DNA from 4 places in the Pseudomonas sp. P129 genome. Region 4 is predicted to be linked to each of the others. Evidence: predicted binding sites of a transcription regulator. Region 4 holds the regulator's gene; each other region holds the start of a gene.

Region 1 (3,511 bases), on a different contig from region 4:
TGACGATAGGCGTCAGCCCGAACAGTCCGGCCGAGCCTTTGATGGTGTGCGCTGCGCGGAAGACCGCGCCGATCGCGTCCAGGTCGCCGGGCTCGCTTTCGAGTTGCAGGAGGGATTCCTCCATGGCCTGCAAAAGCTCTCGCGCTTCAACGATGAACGTCTGCTGTGCCTGATCGAGATTAATACTCACGATGACTTCCTTGATCGATCACTGGGCAGTACTGCAAATGGACGCGCTACAGCACGACACCCGGATTACATAACTCGAAGGTTTCGCTGACTGCCTTGCTTTGCCCGGTCAGGTGCAGCGAAGTCCCGGTCTTGCCGGCTTCACGCTGGATCACTGCCAGCAGTTGCAGGCCGGCGCCGTCCATCTCGGTGACCTGTGAAAGGTCAACTTCCAGGCGTGCCGCAGCGCCGATCTGTGGCAATAGCCTGGCGGCCAGTTCGGTCACGGTGTAGATCGTCAACTCGCCGTCGATCTGCACGCGTGCAGTGTCGTTGGTGCTCTCGTCTGGCGTGGGCATGCTGGCCTCCAGGGGCCTGGGTCTCAGGGCAGGATGAGCTTGGAAACCGCTGCGAGCATTTGTGCCGGCTGAAACGGTTTGACGACCCACGCCTTGGCGCCTGCGGCCTGACCTTCGGCCTTTTTCGATTCCTGGGATTCGGTGGTCAGCATGATGATGGGCGTGAACTTGTAGCTGGCCAGCTTCTTCACTTCCTTGACGAAAGTGATGCCGTCCATGTTCGGCATGTTCACGTCGCTGATGATCAGGTGCACCTTCTGCCCGGTGAGCTTGCCCAGTGCATCCTTCCCGTCACAGGCTTCGATAACGTCGTATCCGGCACTCTTCAGCGCGATACCGACGACTTGCCGGACGCTGCTTGAATCGTCGACCACCAATACACTCTTAGCCATGATTTACTCCTAGAAAAACGTGATTTCCTGCGAATCCTGCTGTGCTGCCGATTCACCTCGGTGAGTGCGACGTTGCTCGTCGGTCGCGTAGGTAGACTCCATGCGCGCCAGCCATTGCCGGGCGTCGATGGCGACGGCCTCGTCGGGGGACTGGCTAGCCTGCAGAAGGTGCGCGTGCAGCGAGTCGATGTTGTCGCGTACGTGGGCGAGAATCTGGCTGACCCGGTCCTGAAACTGCAGGTTCACCAGGACCTCGGTCATTTCGTCGCGAATCCCGTAGCTCTCCTGCTTGAGCAGGTCGGCGGACTCGGCCAGGCGACCGGTGATGCTCTGGAAGCGCTCCAGTACGTTCTGAATGCTTTGTTCGGAAGCGGCCACCGAATGGCTGTCCTGATCGGCACCGCTCGATGCGGCCTGCACCAACTGGGTGATGGCGTTGTTGATGATGTCGACCTTGGCGGACATCTGCTGACCGGTTTCGCTGGATTTGCTCGACAGGCTGCGCACCGCATCGGCCACCACGGCAAAGCCACGGCCCGCCTCACCGGCACGCGCTGCCTCGATGGCCGCGTTGAGGGCCAGCAGGTTGGTCTGTGCGGCAATCGCCGCAACGTCGGCGGCCATGGTGCGCAATTCGCCGGTATAGGCGGTGAGGCTGCGCACCTGGGAGAGCGTCTGGTCGCGGCTGGCCTGAGTGGATTTGAGCGAGTCGATTACCCGGCTTAGTTCGCTGTCGCTTTGCGACAACACTTTCAGCGCACCATCGGCATTCTGACCGTCCAGCTCACCGGCAGCGTGCTGCGACGCCTGCACGGTTTCCTGCAGGCGCTCGGAGATGCCCATGAAACGCGTGCTCAATTCGACAATCGCGGTTTCGGTCTGCTGGCGCGAGCTTTCGACCTGCTTGGCCCAGATCGGCATGGCACCGAGGAGGATTTCATTGAACTGGGCGTTGGACGCCATGGCGCTGCTTTGAGCGCTATGCGCCTGGTGGTGATCCATCGCCTGAGCCACGGCGCGGCGCACTTGGGTCTGTTGGGAGCGGGCGGCCAAGGCACAGGCGCCGAGACCAATCGCCAGCAGTGCAGCACACGCCACCAGATTGGCCGTACCCGTGCCGAACTGCGTGAGAATCCAGGCAATGGCGGGTATGACGGGAATGAGTGAGAACCAGATGAAACGCGGATGATTTTCTGCAGGAGCACTACTGTATTGATTCGACATCATGGGTTCGATCCCTGAACAGTGCAGCGTTGTACACGACTCAATGGTTATCTGCGCGCCGCAGACAAACTTGATCCCCGTACGGGAGCCTTCCGTCCGGTCGCTTGGCGCACAACCCGATCCTGTTAAAAATAGCGGGTATTCGGGGCATCGCAAGTCGGCGCAGCGAACGCGTTGGCAGAACAGCCGGATTCACTAGGGAGAGGACGCAGAGCGTCCGGAAAGGCATGCGACGCAGAGCGCCGCACGATAGAGGGGGGATCGTTCCTCACGCTCCAGCGTGGGAATGCGGTTCACGACGCTCCGCGTCGCAAGAGGACGCGGAGCGTCCAGAACGGCATGCGACGCAGAGCGCCGCACGATAGTGGGGTGATCGTTCCGCACGCTCCAGCGTGGGAATATGCAGTTCACGACGCTCCGCGTCGCAAGAGGACGCGGAGCGTCCGGAATGGCATACGACGCAGAGCGCCGCACGATAGTGGGGTGATCGTTCCTCACGCTCCAGCGTGGGAATGCAGTTCACGACGCTCTGCGTCGTCAAGAGGAGGCGGAGCGTCCGGAATGGCATGCGACGCAGAGCGCCGCACGATAGTCGAGATGATCGTTCCTCACGCTACGGAGCATGGGCACGATAGTGTTTTCCCGTACGCCTCTCGTCTGGTGTGGCTTAGTGCAGCTTCATCCGCGGCTCGGTGCCTTTACCGATCTTGCTGCCCAGCATCAGCATCAGGGTACGGAAGGTGCCGTACAGCGCCATCTGGTGCATGCGGTACAGCGACACGTAGAACATCCGCGCCAGCCAGCCTTCAAGCATCACGCTGCCCATCAGGTTACCCATCAGATTGCCGACGGCCGAGAAGCTCGACAGCGAGATCAGCGAGCCGTAGTCCTTGTAGGTGTACTCCGGCAATGTCTTGCCTTCAATCCGCAAGCGTAGCGATTTGACCAGCAAGGATGCCTGCTGGTGGGCGGCCTGAGCGCGCGGCGGGACGTTGCGGTCGGTGCCTTTTTGCGGGCAGGCCGCGCAGTCACCGAAGGCGAAGATATTTTCGTCACGGGTGGTTTGCAGCGTCGGCAACACTTGCAACTGATTGATCCGGTTGCTTTCCAGGCCATCCAGCTCATGCAGGAAGGCCGGGGCACGAATACCTGCCGCCCAGACCTTCAGGCTGGCCGGGATGACCTGCCCGGTAGCGGTGATCAAGCCATCAGCCGTCACTTCACTGACTGCTGCATTGGTCAGTACCGTCACGCCGAGCTTTTCCAGCGTCTTGTGCACCGGCGCGCCGATGCGCTCGGGCAGCGCGGGCAACACCCGTGGCCCGGCTTCGATCACCGTGATGCGCAGGTTTTCCGGCTTGATCTGAC
Region 2 (3,511 bases), on a different contig from region 4:
GAAATTTCCGACAAGGCCCCGCCGCCCTGGTCGGCGACCACCAGCAGCATGACTTTGCCGTTGTTGCTCAGCGAGCGAATCAGCCAGTGCTGGCCACTGAACAGGGTTTTCAGCGGCGGGGGCAGCAGGGCGGCAAATTGCGCACTGTTGGCGGGCGTCATGCGTAACTGCGTCGGCTGGGTCAGCAAGCGCTGCAGTACGGTGCTTTCCTTGATGAACAGCTGCAAGGCAGCGGCGTCCTTCGGCAGTCCGGCAGTCTGATTGACGCGCAGCACGGTTGAGGTCTTGTCCAGCATCAGCAGCATGACCCGCTCCATGCCGCACGAGATGAAGGCGTCGCGCGCCGAGGTGGTCAGGTGCATGGCGTTGATGAACGGGCTGGGATCCTGCAGCAGTTCGGCGCATTGCTTGCGCCACATTTGCAGGGCGTCAGCCGATGGCGGAGGTGCAGGCTCATTGTCGCGCCTTACACGCCGTGCATCCCACGGCCAGATCAGCGATTCGGCCGGGTGCCAGAGGTCTTTTTCCGCATGGACGCGTGCGCTGCTGGCTGCATTCTGGTGCGCCTGTTGCTGTACTTCGCTGATCGACTGTTGCAGGTACAGGCTGGTCAGCCGTTCCCAGCGCAGGCAGTGCGGGCTGTTCCAGGCATTTTGTGCCGCCAGCGCCAGGCCGTTGCCCAGCAACACGGTATTGGCGGGCTGATTCAGCCAGCGGCGCAGGTTGGGGTCGTCGTCCATGAGTTGTTGCTGCTGCAGCGGGCTGTTGTCTTCGCGGGCGATACGCAGCGCCTTGGCCAGATCGCGTCGCTCGTTGATCAACAGTTTATAGCCGCGCGTAACCCAGATCGGCAGGCGCCAGAACTCGGCGAGTGCCAGGCACAGTTCCAGCAGGTTGACGCCGAACAGCTCTTTTTCCACTGCAGCGCTGGAATGGCCCTTGTGGATAACCCGCAGTTCCAGCTCTTCGAGCAGCTTCGGATAAGCCAGCGCCATCGGCCAGAGCGGCGACAGAAACAGCAGGCTGCCCATGTGGATGTCCTGCCAGAGTCGCGCCAGCCGGCTGGCGAACAGGCCGTTGGCTTGTTGCGTGGCGTGCTGGCTGACCAGAATCAGTTGGCGATAGGCCGCAGGAATTTCTTCGGACGGCTTGGCCGGTAAACGGCCCAGCAGGACTTCGGTACGCGCCAGACCCAGGCGGTTGATGGCAATTTCAAGGCTCTCGGCCTGCTCGGTCAAACCGTGGGTGTGATGGTTGGCCTCGCGCATCACGCTCAGCACCAGCGCAGGACTTTCCTGCATCATTTCGGCAATTTCACGCAGCGACCGACGACTGTCGTTCAGTGCGGCGCGGACGTGTCCATGATTGACGGCAGGGACCGGCAACGCGATGCCGTCAAGCAGTTTGACCCAGGCATCCAGCGTCTTCGGAACGAGGTGATGTGCTGCGTGTACTGTCGGCATTCGAGGGCCTGTGCGGCTGATTATCTGAGCTGGGAAACCGCCAGCGTACGGGGTGCTGAGGCCATTTTCCTCCTTTTATGGAGGCGCATAAATGGGTTTTTCAAAAGAACCGGCTATAGTCTGGCCCAGTTAGGCCGATAAGGAGAAGAAGAGATTCAACAACTTCCGGACTGTCCCTGAACCCGACTCAGTAAAGTATTTTTTCCTATGGCTAAAATCATCGGCATCATTGTCGTTCTCGCAAGTGTCATCGGCGGATATGTGCTGTCCCATGGCAAGGTCATGGCGCTGTTCCAACCGTACGAGGTCTTGATTATCGGCGGTGCTGCACTGGGCGCGTTCCTCCAGGCCAACCCTGGCTACATGTTCATGCACGTGTTCAAGAAGTCGCTGAAGATGTTCGGTACGCGCTTCACACATGCCTATTACCTTGAAGTGCTGGGGCTGGTCTACGAAATCCTCAACAAGAGCCGCCGTGAAGGCATGATGGCGATCGAAGGGGATATCGAAGACGCTGCCTCCAGCCCGATCTTCGCCAAATACCCGGGTGTCCTCAAGGATGAGCGCATGACTGCGTACATCTGCGATTACCTGCGCATCATGTCGTCCGGCAACATGGCTCCTCACGAGCTGGAAGGTCTGTTCGACATGGAGCTGCTGAGCATGAAAGAAGACCTCGAGCATCCATCCCACGCCATTACCGGTATCGCCGACGGTATGCCCGGCTTCGGTATCGTGGCTGCGGTACTGGGTATCGTGGTGACCATGGCGTCGCTGGGTTCGGGCGACAAGGCAGCGATCGGCATGCACGTAGGTGCGGCGCTGGTCGGTACGTTCTTCGGTATTCTCGCGGCTTACGGTTTCTTCGGTCCTCTGGCCACCAGCCTTGCGCATGATGCCAAGGAAGAAATGAACGTCTACGAGAGCATCAAGGCGTCGCTGGTGGCCTCGGCCTCCGGCATGCCGCCTTCGCTGGCTGTCGAATTCGGCCGCAAGGTTCTCTATCCGCTGCATCGCCCCAGCTTCAGCGAGCTGGAACAAGCGGTTCGCGGTCGCTAAGTCATGGAAAATAATCAGCCGATTATCATCAAGCGCGTAAAGCGCTTTGGTGGCGGACATCACGGCGGTGCCTGGAAGATCGCATTTGCCGACTTCGCGACGGCGATGATGGCGTTCTTTCTGGTGCTGTGGCTGATGTCGTCTGCCACCCCCGAGCAGTTGCTCGCGGTCGCCGGTTATTTCAAGGACCCGGTCGGCTTCTCGGACAGCGGTTCGCCGTACGTGATCGATCTGGGCGGTTCGCCGGAGATGTCGCCGAACCAGACGCTGAACCCCGAGGTGCAGACCACGCCGTCGCCGGACACCGTGCCGCTTGAGGCGGAAAATGCCGAGACCAAGGCTGAAGCGGTGGAGCAGGAACGTCTGGAGATGCTGCTCCAGGAATTGCAGAACAAGGTCGAGGAAAACCCGCAGCTGCAGAAATTCAAGGACCAGATTCTGTTCGAGATCACTCAGGACGGCTTGCGTATCCAGATCATGGATGCGGAAAACCGGCCGATGTTCGACTCGGGCAGCGCGCGTCTCAAACCATATTTCGAAGACATTCTGCTGGCCCTGGCTGACACCATCAAAAGTGTGCCGAACAAGGTCAGTATCAGCGGCCACACCGATGCAACGCCTTTCGTGGGCAGTGGCGGGTTCGGCAACTGGGAATTGTCGGCCAACCGTGCCAACGCTGCACGCCGTGCGCTGGTAGCCGGGACGTATCCGGATTCACAAGTGGCCAGGGTGGTGGGGTACGCGTCGTCTGCTCTGTATGATCGCCAGAACCCGACTAACCCGATCAATCGCCGCATCGATATCGTGGTGCTGACCAAAAAGGCCCAGCACCGCATCGAGGGCGATCAGAACTCCGGCGGTGCGCCAGCCACGCCTGCGGCGCCGACAGCACCCGCACCGGCGGTGCCTGCTGCTCCAGGTGCTCCCGCTGCGCCGGGGGCTTCGACAGCGGCGCCGCCCGACCCGCAGGCCTACGCACAGCCGCACGA
Region 3 (3,511 bases), on a different contig from region 4:
GCCCGGAATCAGCTTGTAACTCTGATCGAACAGATTGACACCCTGCTTGTGCAGCTCGGCCAGGCGGACTTGCAGAATGTCACGGCACTGACTGGCGCGAGTAATCGCCGCATCCAGTTCGCCATGCCCAAGCACAAATCGCCCCAGCAACGCCTGCACCTGCTCGGCCACACTGGACAGATCCCGGGTGGCCGTCGCGGAGTGCTGCATGCGCTGGTCGATGGCCTGGCTATCGGAATAAATCCGCGTTACCCGTTCATTGATCCCCGTGTTTGTAGAGGCAAACTGCTGAATGTGCGCCGCGATGTCGGCGAGCTTGTCGTTGGTCGACTCGAAATCGCCGATCATGCTTTCGAAATGGCCGGACGCACGCTCCACCACCAGCTGGGTTTCGCGGGCGCTTTGGCTGATCTGAATGGTCTGTTCGTGTGTGGAGCTGACTTCCTGAAGCATGGCGTCGATGTTGCGCGAGATGTCGTCAGTGGCTTTACTGACGTTTTGCGCCAGCGTGCGTACTTCGTCGGCCACCACCGCGAAACCTCGACCACTCTCCCCCGCCCGCGCCGCTTCGATGGCCGCATTGAGCGCCAACAGGTTGGTTTGCGAAGAAATCTGCTGAATAAGCCCGACAATCGACTTGATGCTTGATGAACGCTCATTCAAGCCGGAGACCAGCCCACCGAACTCATTCAGGCTGCTGGATATCTGGCTGATGTTTCCGGTCACTTCCAGCAATTCGGCGTAAGAGTCGCGCGCCATGCTCAGGTTCTGCGCGGTGGTGCTGGAAATGCCCTGAGTCTGCTGCGAGACATCCTCGATGCTGCCCACTGCCATGTTGCTCTGGTCCATCACTTCTCTGGCGAAGCGGGCCTGATCGGTCGCGCTGTCGCTGGAATCACTGATGTTCTTCAGCGAACGCGCCGACTCGACGGCAATCTGTACCGTCAGCCCCTGAATGCTGCTGATGATCTCACGCTGTTTGGCCAGAAAGAGATTGCAGGTACTGGCCAGCCCGCGAATTTCATCGTGAGTGAGCAACGGCAGATCCCTCGACAGATCACCTTCACCGCTGGCGACCTCTTCGAGCGCGCGGGTCATGGACATCACCGGGCGCACGATCAGGTGGCGGAAATACCAGACCATGAAGCTGACCATGACCAGCGTGAACAGCGTGCTCAGCAAAATCGCATTGCTCAGCAGATCCAGCTGACTCTGGATCACGCCCAGCGCGGCCGGGTCCGTTTGTGTGCCGCGCAATTGCAGCATGATGTCGGAACGAATATTCAGCGCCACCCAATACAGCAAGGCGCTGACCAGGACCAGCAGGAAAAGGCTTGATAGCTTCTTGGTCAGCGTGTTGAAAAACTGCTTTTCAACTGACTCGTACAAAGCCTTTAACGTCTGCATTTTGCTGCTCCTGGGTACAAGGGTGATTCCGGTGCGATGGTTAACGTCTGTCGCTACCAAAGCTTTAATGCGTTCGCCTTCAGCGCAGGCGAAAAAACTTCAGCCACGCAGTTCACGGCGCTTTTCGCGCCGCAGAGTACTGCAGACCCGGGCAATTTGATATCACAGCTGAAAGCGATCGACCGATTGTGAAAGCTGCCCGGCCATTACCGACAGCTCGTCGGTGGTACTGGCGGTCTGGCCGATGACCCGGCTATTGCCCTCGGACATGCTGGCAATCATTTCTACCTGATGGGCGATTTCATTACTGGCCAGACTTTGCTCGCCAATGGTACGGGTGATGTCGTTGACCAACTGCGTGGTGCTCAACGTAGCATCCAGGATGTCGCTGATCGCACGTTCCACTTCGGCGGTGACCGCCATGCCCTTGTCGACCTGAGCGACACCGGCTTCCATGCTGGTAACCGCTTCGCGGGTGCTCTGCTGAATGCGCGCAACCATGGCGGTGATTTCCTGGGTAGACGCACTGGTGCGTCCGGCCAGGCTGCGCACCTCGTCGGCCACCACGGCAAAACCACGGCCCTGCTCGCCGGCACGGGCAGCCTCGATGGCCGCGTTGAGCGCCAGCAGGTTGGTCTGGTCGGCAATCCCCTTGATGACCTGAATAATATTGAAGATGCCTTCCGAGTCCTTGTCCAGCGTGCGGATCACCTGAGCCGACTGCTGTGCCGAACGGGCAATGCTGTCCATGTCACTGACCACCTGATGAATCACCCGACCGCCGTTCTTGGCCAGGGATTCGGCCTGACTGGCCATTTCCAGTGCCTGCCCGGCATGCCGGGTGATTTCTTCGATACTTGCGGTCATCTCGCTGGTCGCCGCCGACATGGTGCCGGCTGCCGAACTCTGTTGCCGGCTGCTGTCGGCCACCTCATGGCAACCACTGCTGAGCTGACGGCTCATGCCGCTGACGTCATTGGCATTGCTGCGCACCACTTCGATCATGCTGCGCAGGTCACGCTGCATGATCGCCAGGCTGCGAATCAGCATGCTGGCTTCGTCACGGCCACGGGACTCGGCAATGGGTTCGCTGAGGTTGCCATGAGCAATGCTGTCGGCAATACGACTGGCGGACGCAAGCGGGATCATGATGCTGCGCGTCACCCAATACCCCTGGACCAGCAGCAGCAAAATACTGATCGAAAGCACGACCGCCAAGGTGAGATTGGCACTGCGGGTGGTCTGACGGGTGCGTTCGCCGCTGGCTTTGGAGTTGTCCTCGATCAGGTCACTCAAGGTCGACATCTGCCCCTCCAGTTGCGTGAAGGCGCTGGAGAACGTACCCAGATCTTGCTGCGCACGGTCCGGGCTGTCGATGGCCAGCCCGACAATCCGCTCGCCTGCGCTGATATAAGCGTCGAGGCTTGGCTTTATCCTGCTCAGCTCCGCCTTGATGGCATCGGTGAGCGGCAGTTGCAGGTTATCGCTCACGACCTTGCGAAACAGTGCGGCATGCTCTTTCAGGGATGTCTGCACTTCGTCACGCGTGCTGTTGCTCCTGCCCAGACCAAACAGCATCGCCGACAGCACATCGGCACGCAGCGCGTCATGCATCATGTCGGCTTCCAGGTGATTGCCCAGCGCAGCCATGCTGACTTCACTGTCGAGCATCGCCGCCTCCATGCGCGTGTTACCCAGGTAGTTGACCAGGCTGATGATCATGACGGTCAGTACACTGGTGCCTATCAGCAAGAACAGACGTAGCTTTATCGACATCCTGTAGCCCTCCGGTCAATGAAATAACGCGAGCTGCGGATTGCTCTTATCAACAGCTTATCGACGCACGTTGCCAGATACTTAAGCCTATTTAACGGAATTTGCCGAATCGGCAGTCGATCATGTCGAACGTCCGGCCTGACGCCACTCTGTAACGCGTCTATGGTGAACTAAACACATTCAGTCCCCCACAGGAGCAAGCACTGTGCCTGACAAGAAGTTCGCCATCGATCTCGCCTACCGTCCCCGCCTTGCCGACCTCAAACCGCTGACGTCGACGACCCCATTGCTCGAACCACAGGCGCTTGCCGCAGGACGCACCACACCA
Region 4 (3,511 bases):
ACCAGTTTGAGCAGATTGCTCTCGACTTCAGTGACCAGTTGCGTCACACGCTTGATGACCTGACCGGTAAGGTCCTGGTAATCCTGGGCGAGCAGAATGTCATTCAGATGTGCGGAAACCTGATGGGTTTCCTTCTCGGTACGCGTCAGAAAACCATCGACCCGCTTGGCCAGCTCGCGGAACTCTTCGGCACCGATTTCGCGGCGCATGAAACGTCCCCAGTCGTCGCTCAACGCCTTGGCGTCGGAACTCAGGCCGTTCATGACCGGCGTACTCTCCTCCACCAGGTCCATGGTGCGGTTGGCCGCATTCTCGGTCAGCCTCACCACATACGACAGGCGTTCGGTAGCATCCGTGATCTGCGACACTTCCTCGGCTTGAGGCATGTGCGGATCAATGTGAAAGTTTACGATTGCACTGTGCAGCTCACGAGTCAGCTTGCCCACTTCCTGATAAAGGCCGCGGTCGCGTGTCTGATTGAGTTCGTGGATCAGTTGCACAGCGTCACCAAAACGACCCTTTTCAAGGCTGGTGACAAGTTCCTGCGCGTGTCTTTTTAAGGTCGACTCAAAGTCGGCCATCGAATCATTGTTATCCATAGCGCCCTCGCGGCTTGCATCAGCTATTGACGCGTTCAAAGATCTTGTCGATCTTGTCTTTCAGGGCTTGGGCAGTGAATGGCTTGACTACATAACCGTTCACCCCAGCCTGGGCAGCTTCAATGATCTGCTCACGCTTGGCTTCGGCAGTGACCATCAGCACGGGAAGGCTCTTGAGGCGTTCGTCCTTGCGGACTTCGCGCAGCAGATCGATACCGGACATGCCAGGCATGTTCCAGTCCGTCACCAGAAAGTCAAAGGCACCGCTCTGCAGCATCGGCAATGCGGTCAGACCATCATCCGCTTCCGATGTGTTGGTAAACCCCAGATCACGCAAAAGGTTCTTGATGATCCGCCGCATCGTTGAGAAGTCATCAACGATGAGGATTTTCATGTTCTTGTCCAATTCGACCTCCAAGCAGTCTTTAACGCGTTCAGCACCTGAACACGCTGTTCACTCAATACTGGCACAGCACACCCCCGGCTGTACGAAACGACGACGGGCTTGGCACAACAACAGGCAAAGACCTGAGAAACAAGCCCATCAAGGCAATGCCTGACAGGCTTCTGACGGGTCCATCCTGTTACCACGTAACGCTCTGCACAGCCGGCTTGCAGTCAACGCGCGGCCATAGACCGCACATTGCCTGTCAACGCGCTCGCCACTCCCCCAAACGCCCTCGCAAACGAGCTGCGCACTGGCTGTGTAACTGACTGACCCGAGATTCGCTGACCCCCAGAACCTCTCCGATTTCCTTGAGGTTCAGCTCTTCGTCGTAGTACAGCGCCAACACCAGACGCTCACGCTCTGGCAGATTGGCAATTGCATCGGCCAACGCAGCCTGGAAGCGCTCGTCTTCCAGGTCGCGCGACGGCTCAAGCGAACCGCTTGCGCCATCCTCGTGCAGCCCTTCATGATCGCCGTCCTGCAGCAGGTCGTCGAAACTGAAGAGGCGGCTGCCCAAGGTATCGTTCAAAATCCCGTAGTAATCATCGAGACTTAACTGGAGTTCGGCCGCAACCTCGTGATCTTTAGCGTCACGGCCGGTTTTAGCTTCAATTGCCCGAATTGCGTCACTCACCATGCGCGTATTGCGGTGTACCGAGCGTGGCGCCCAGTCCCCCTTGCGCACTTCATCGAGCATCGCACCACGGATGCGGATGCCGGCATAGGTCTCGAAACTCGCACCCTTGGTGGAATCATACTTGGTGGAGACTTCAAGCAGGCCGATCATGCCGGCCTGGATCAGATCCTCGACCTGCACGCTGGCCGGCAAGCGCGCCAGCAGATGATAAGCGATACGCTTGACCAAGGGCGCATAGCGCTCGATCAACTCGTATTGTGAATTACGGGAAGTCTTGCTGTACATCTGGTAGCCGCTCGCAGTCATTGCACAGGCCCTGCACTGGTCTGGTGAACGAGTCGCTCAACGAAGAACTCGAGATGACCCCGCGGGTTGGCTGGCAACGGCCAGGTATCAACCTTCTGGGCAATGGCCTTGAAGGCCAGTGCACATTTGGAACGCGGGAATGCTTCGTAAACGGCGCGCTGTTTCTGTACAGCCTTGCGTACGCATTCGTCGTACGGCACGGCGCCTACATACTGCAGCGCAACATCGAGAAAACGATCCGTCACTTTGGTCAGTTTGGCGAACAGGTTGCGCCCTTCCTGCGGGCTCTGTGCCATGTTGGCCAGCACCCGGAAGCGGTTCATGCCGTAATCGCGGTTGAGCAGTTTGATCAGGGCGTAGGCATCGGTGATCGACGTGGGCTCGTCGCACACCACCAGCAGCACTTCCTGAGCGGCGCGCACGAAGCTGACCACCGACTCGCCGATACCGGCGGCTGTGTCGATCACCAGCACATCGAGGTTGTCGCCAATCTCGCTGAACGCCTGGATCAGGCCGGCATGCTGAGCGGGCGACAGATGCACCATGCTCTGGGTGCCGGACGCAGCGGGTACGATCCGAACCCCGCCCGGCCCCTGCAACAGCACGTCGCGCAACTCACAACGCCCCTCGATGACATCGGCAAGCGTGCGCTTGGGCGTCAACCCAAGCAGCACGTCGACATTGGCCAGACCCAGATCGGCGTCCAGCAGCATGACGCGACGGCCGAGCTCGGCGAGGGCCAGTGAAAGGTTCACTGACACGTTAGTCTTACCGACGCCACCTTTGCCACCGGTCACCGCGATAACCTGTACGGGATGCATGCTGCCCATGTTATTTCTTTACCTTGTCTTGCGTAGACCGAAACCACATCGAGGGCTGCACGTGCGCAAATGAACACCGCATGGCAGACCGTTGACGCAGGGACATTCCAATAATATCCATCACTTAACCCACTCTCTTGCCAGGGGTGTGATAGAGGTCAGCAAACATATCAGCCATTGCTTCTTCACTAGGCTCATCCTGCATTTGCACACTCACCGCGCGGCTTACCAGTTGATGACGACGCGGGGTATGCAGGTCATCAGGAATGCGTGGTCCGTCCGTGAGGTAGGCCACAGGTAATTCGTGACTGATCGCCAGGCTCAGGACTTCACCGAGGCTGGCTGTTTCATCAAGCTTGGTCAGAATGCATCCGGCCAAGCCACAACGTTTGTAACTGTGATACGCGGCTGTCAGCACCTGCTTCTGGCTGGTGGTTGCCAGTACCAGATAGTTGCGCGACTTGATGCCACGACCCGCGAGGCTTTCCAGCTGCATGCGCAGCGCAGGGTCACTGGCCTGCAGGCCGGCGGTGTCAATCAGCACCACGCGCTTGCGCAGCAGCGGTTCCAGCGCCTGAACCAGAGACTGGCCAGGATCGATATGGGTGACCGGTACGTTGAGGATGCGCCCAAGGGTCTTGAGCTGCTCCTGCGCGCCGATGCGGAAACTGTCCATGCTGACCAGTGCGATATTCTGCGG

Evidence for each region. Region 4 encodes FliA, which starts transcription of late flagellar genes. Its sites were predicted from a motif close to CTAAAGTTTNNNNNNNNNNNGCCGNTAA; they were not measured.
Region 1: the regulator FliA is predicted to act here: its motif matches at 2,191-2,218, upstream of KBY02_RS21345 (methyl-accepting chemotaxis protein).
Region 2: the regulator FliA is predicted to act here: its motif matches at 1,577-1,604, upstream of motA (flagellar motor stator protein MotA).
Region 3: the regulator FliA is predicted to act here: its motif matches at 1,448-1,475, upstream of KBY02_RS08755 (methyl-accepting chemotaxis protein).

The regions. Positions count from the first base shown of each region.
Region 1 is NZ_JAGPYS010000011.1:98,181-101,691, forward strand. Features, by position in the region: gene KBY02_RS21330 (chemotaxis protein CheA) at 1-190, opposite strand, end outside; gene KBY02_RS21335 (lipid asymmetry maintenance protein MlaB) at 237-527, opposite strand; gene KBY02_RS21340 (response regulator) at 551-919, opposite strand; gene KBY02_RS21345 (methyl-accepting chemotaxis protein) at 929-2,146, opposite strand; gene KBY02_RS21350 (NAD(P)/FAD-dependent oxidoreductase) at 2,811-3,511, opposite strand, start outside.
Region 2 is NZ_JAGPYS010000005.1:219,326-222,836, forward strand. Features, by position in the region: gene KBY02_RS14740 (HDOD domain-containing protein) at 1-1,463, opposite strand, end outside; gene motA (flagellar motor stator protein MotA) at 1,671-2,522, shown strand; gene motB (flagellar motor protein MotB) at 2,526-3,511, shown strand, end outside.
Region 3 is NZ_JAGPYS010000002.1:810,749-814,259, forward strand. Features, by position in the region: gene KBY02_RS08755 (methyl-accepting chemotaxis protein) at 1-1,407, opposite strand, end outside; gene KBY02_RS26470 (methyl-accepting chemotaxis protein) at 1,570-2,433, opposite strand; partial or broken gene KBY02_RS26475 (MCP four helix bundle domain-containing protein) at 2,428-3,183, opposite strand; gene KBY02_RS08765 (DNA/RNA non-specific endonuclease) at 3,389-3,511, shown strand, end outside.
Region 4 is NZ_JAGPYS010000017.1:58,661-62,171, forward strand. Features, by position in the region: gene KBY02_RS24730 (protein phosphatase CheZ) at 1-599, opposite strand, end outside; gene KBY02_RS24735 (chemotaxis response regulator CheY) at 619-993, opposite strand; gene fliA (RNA polymerase sigma factor FliA) at 1,250-1,990, opposite strand; gene fleN (flagellar synthesis regulator FleN) at 1,987-2,820, opposite strand; gene flhF (flagellar biosynthesis protein FlhF) at 2,936-3,511, opposite strand, start outside.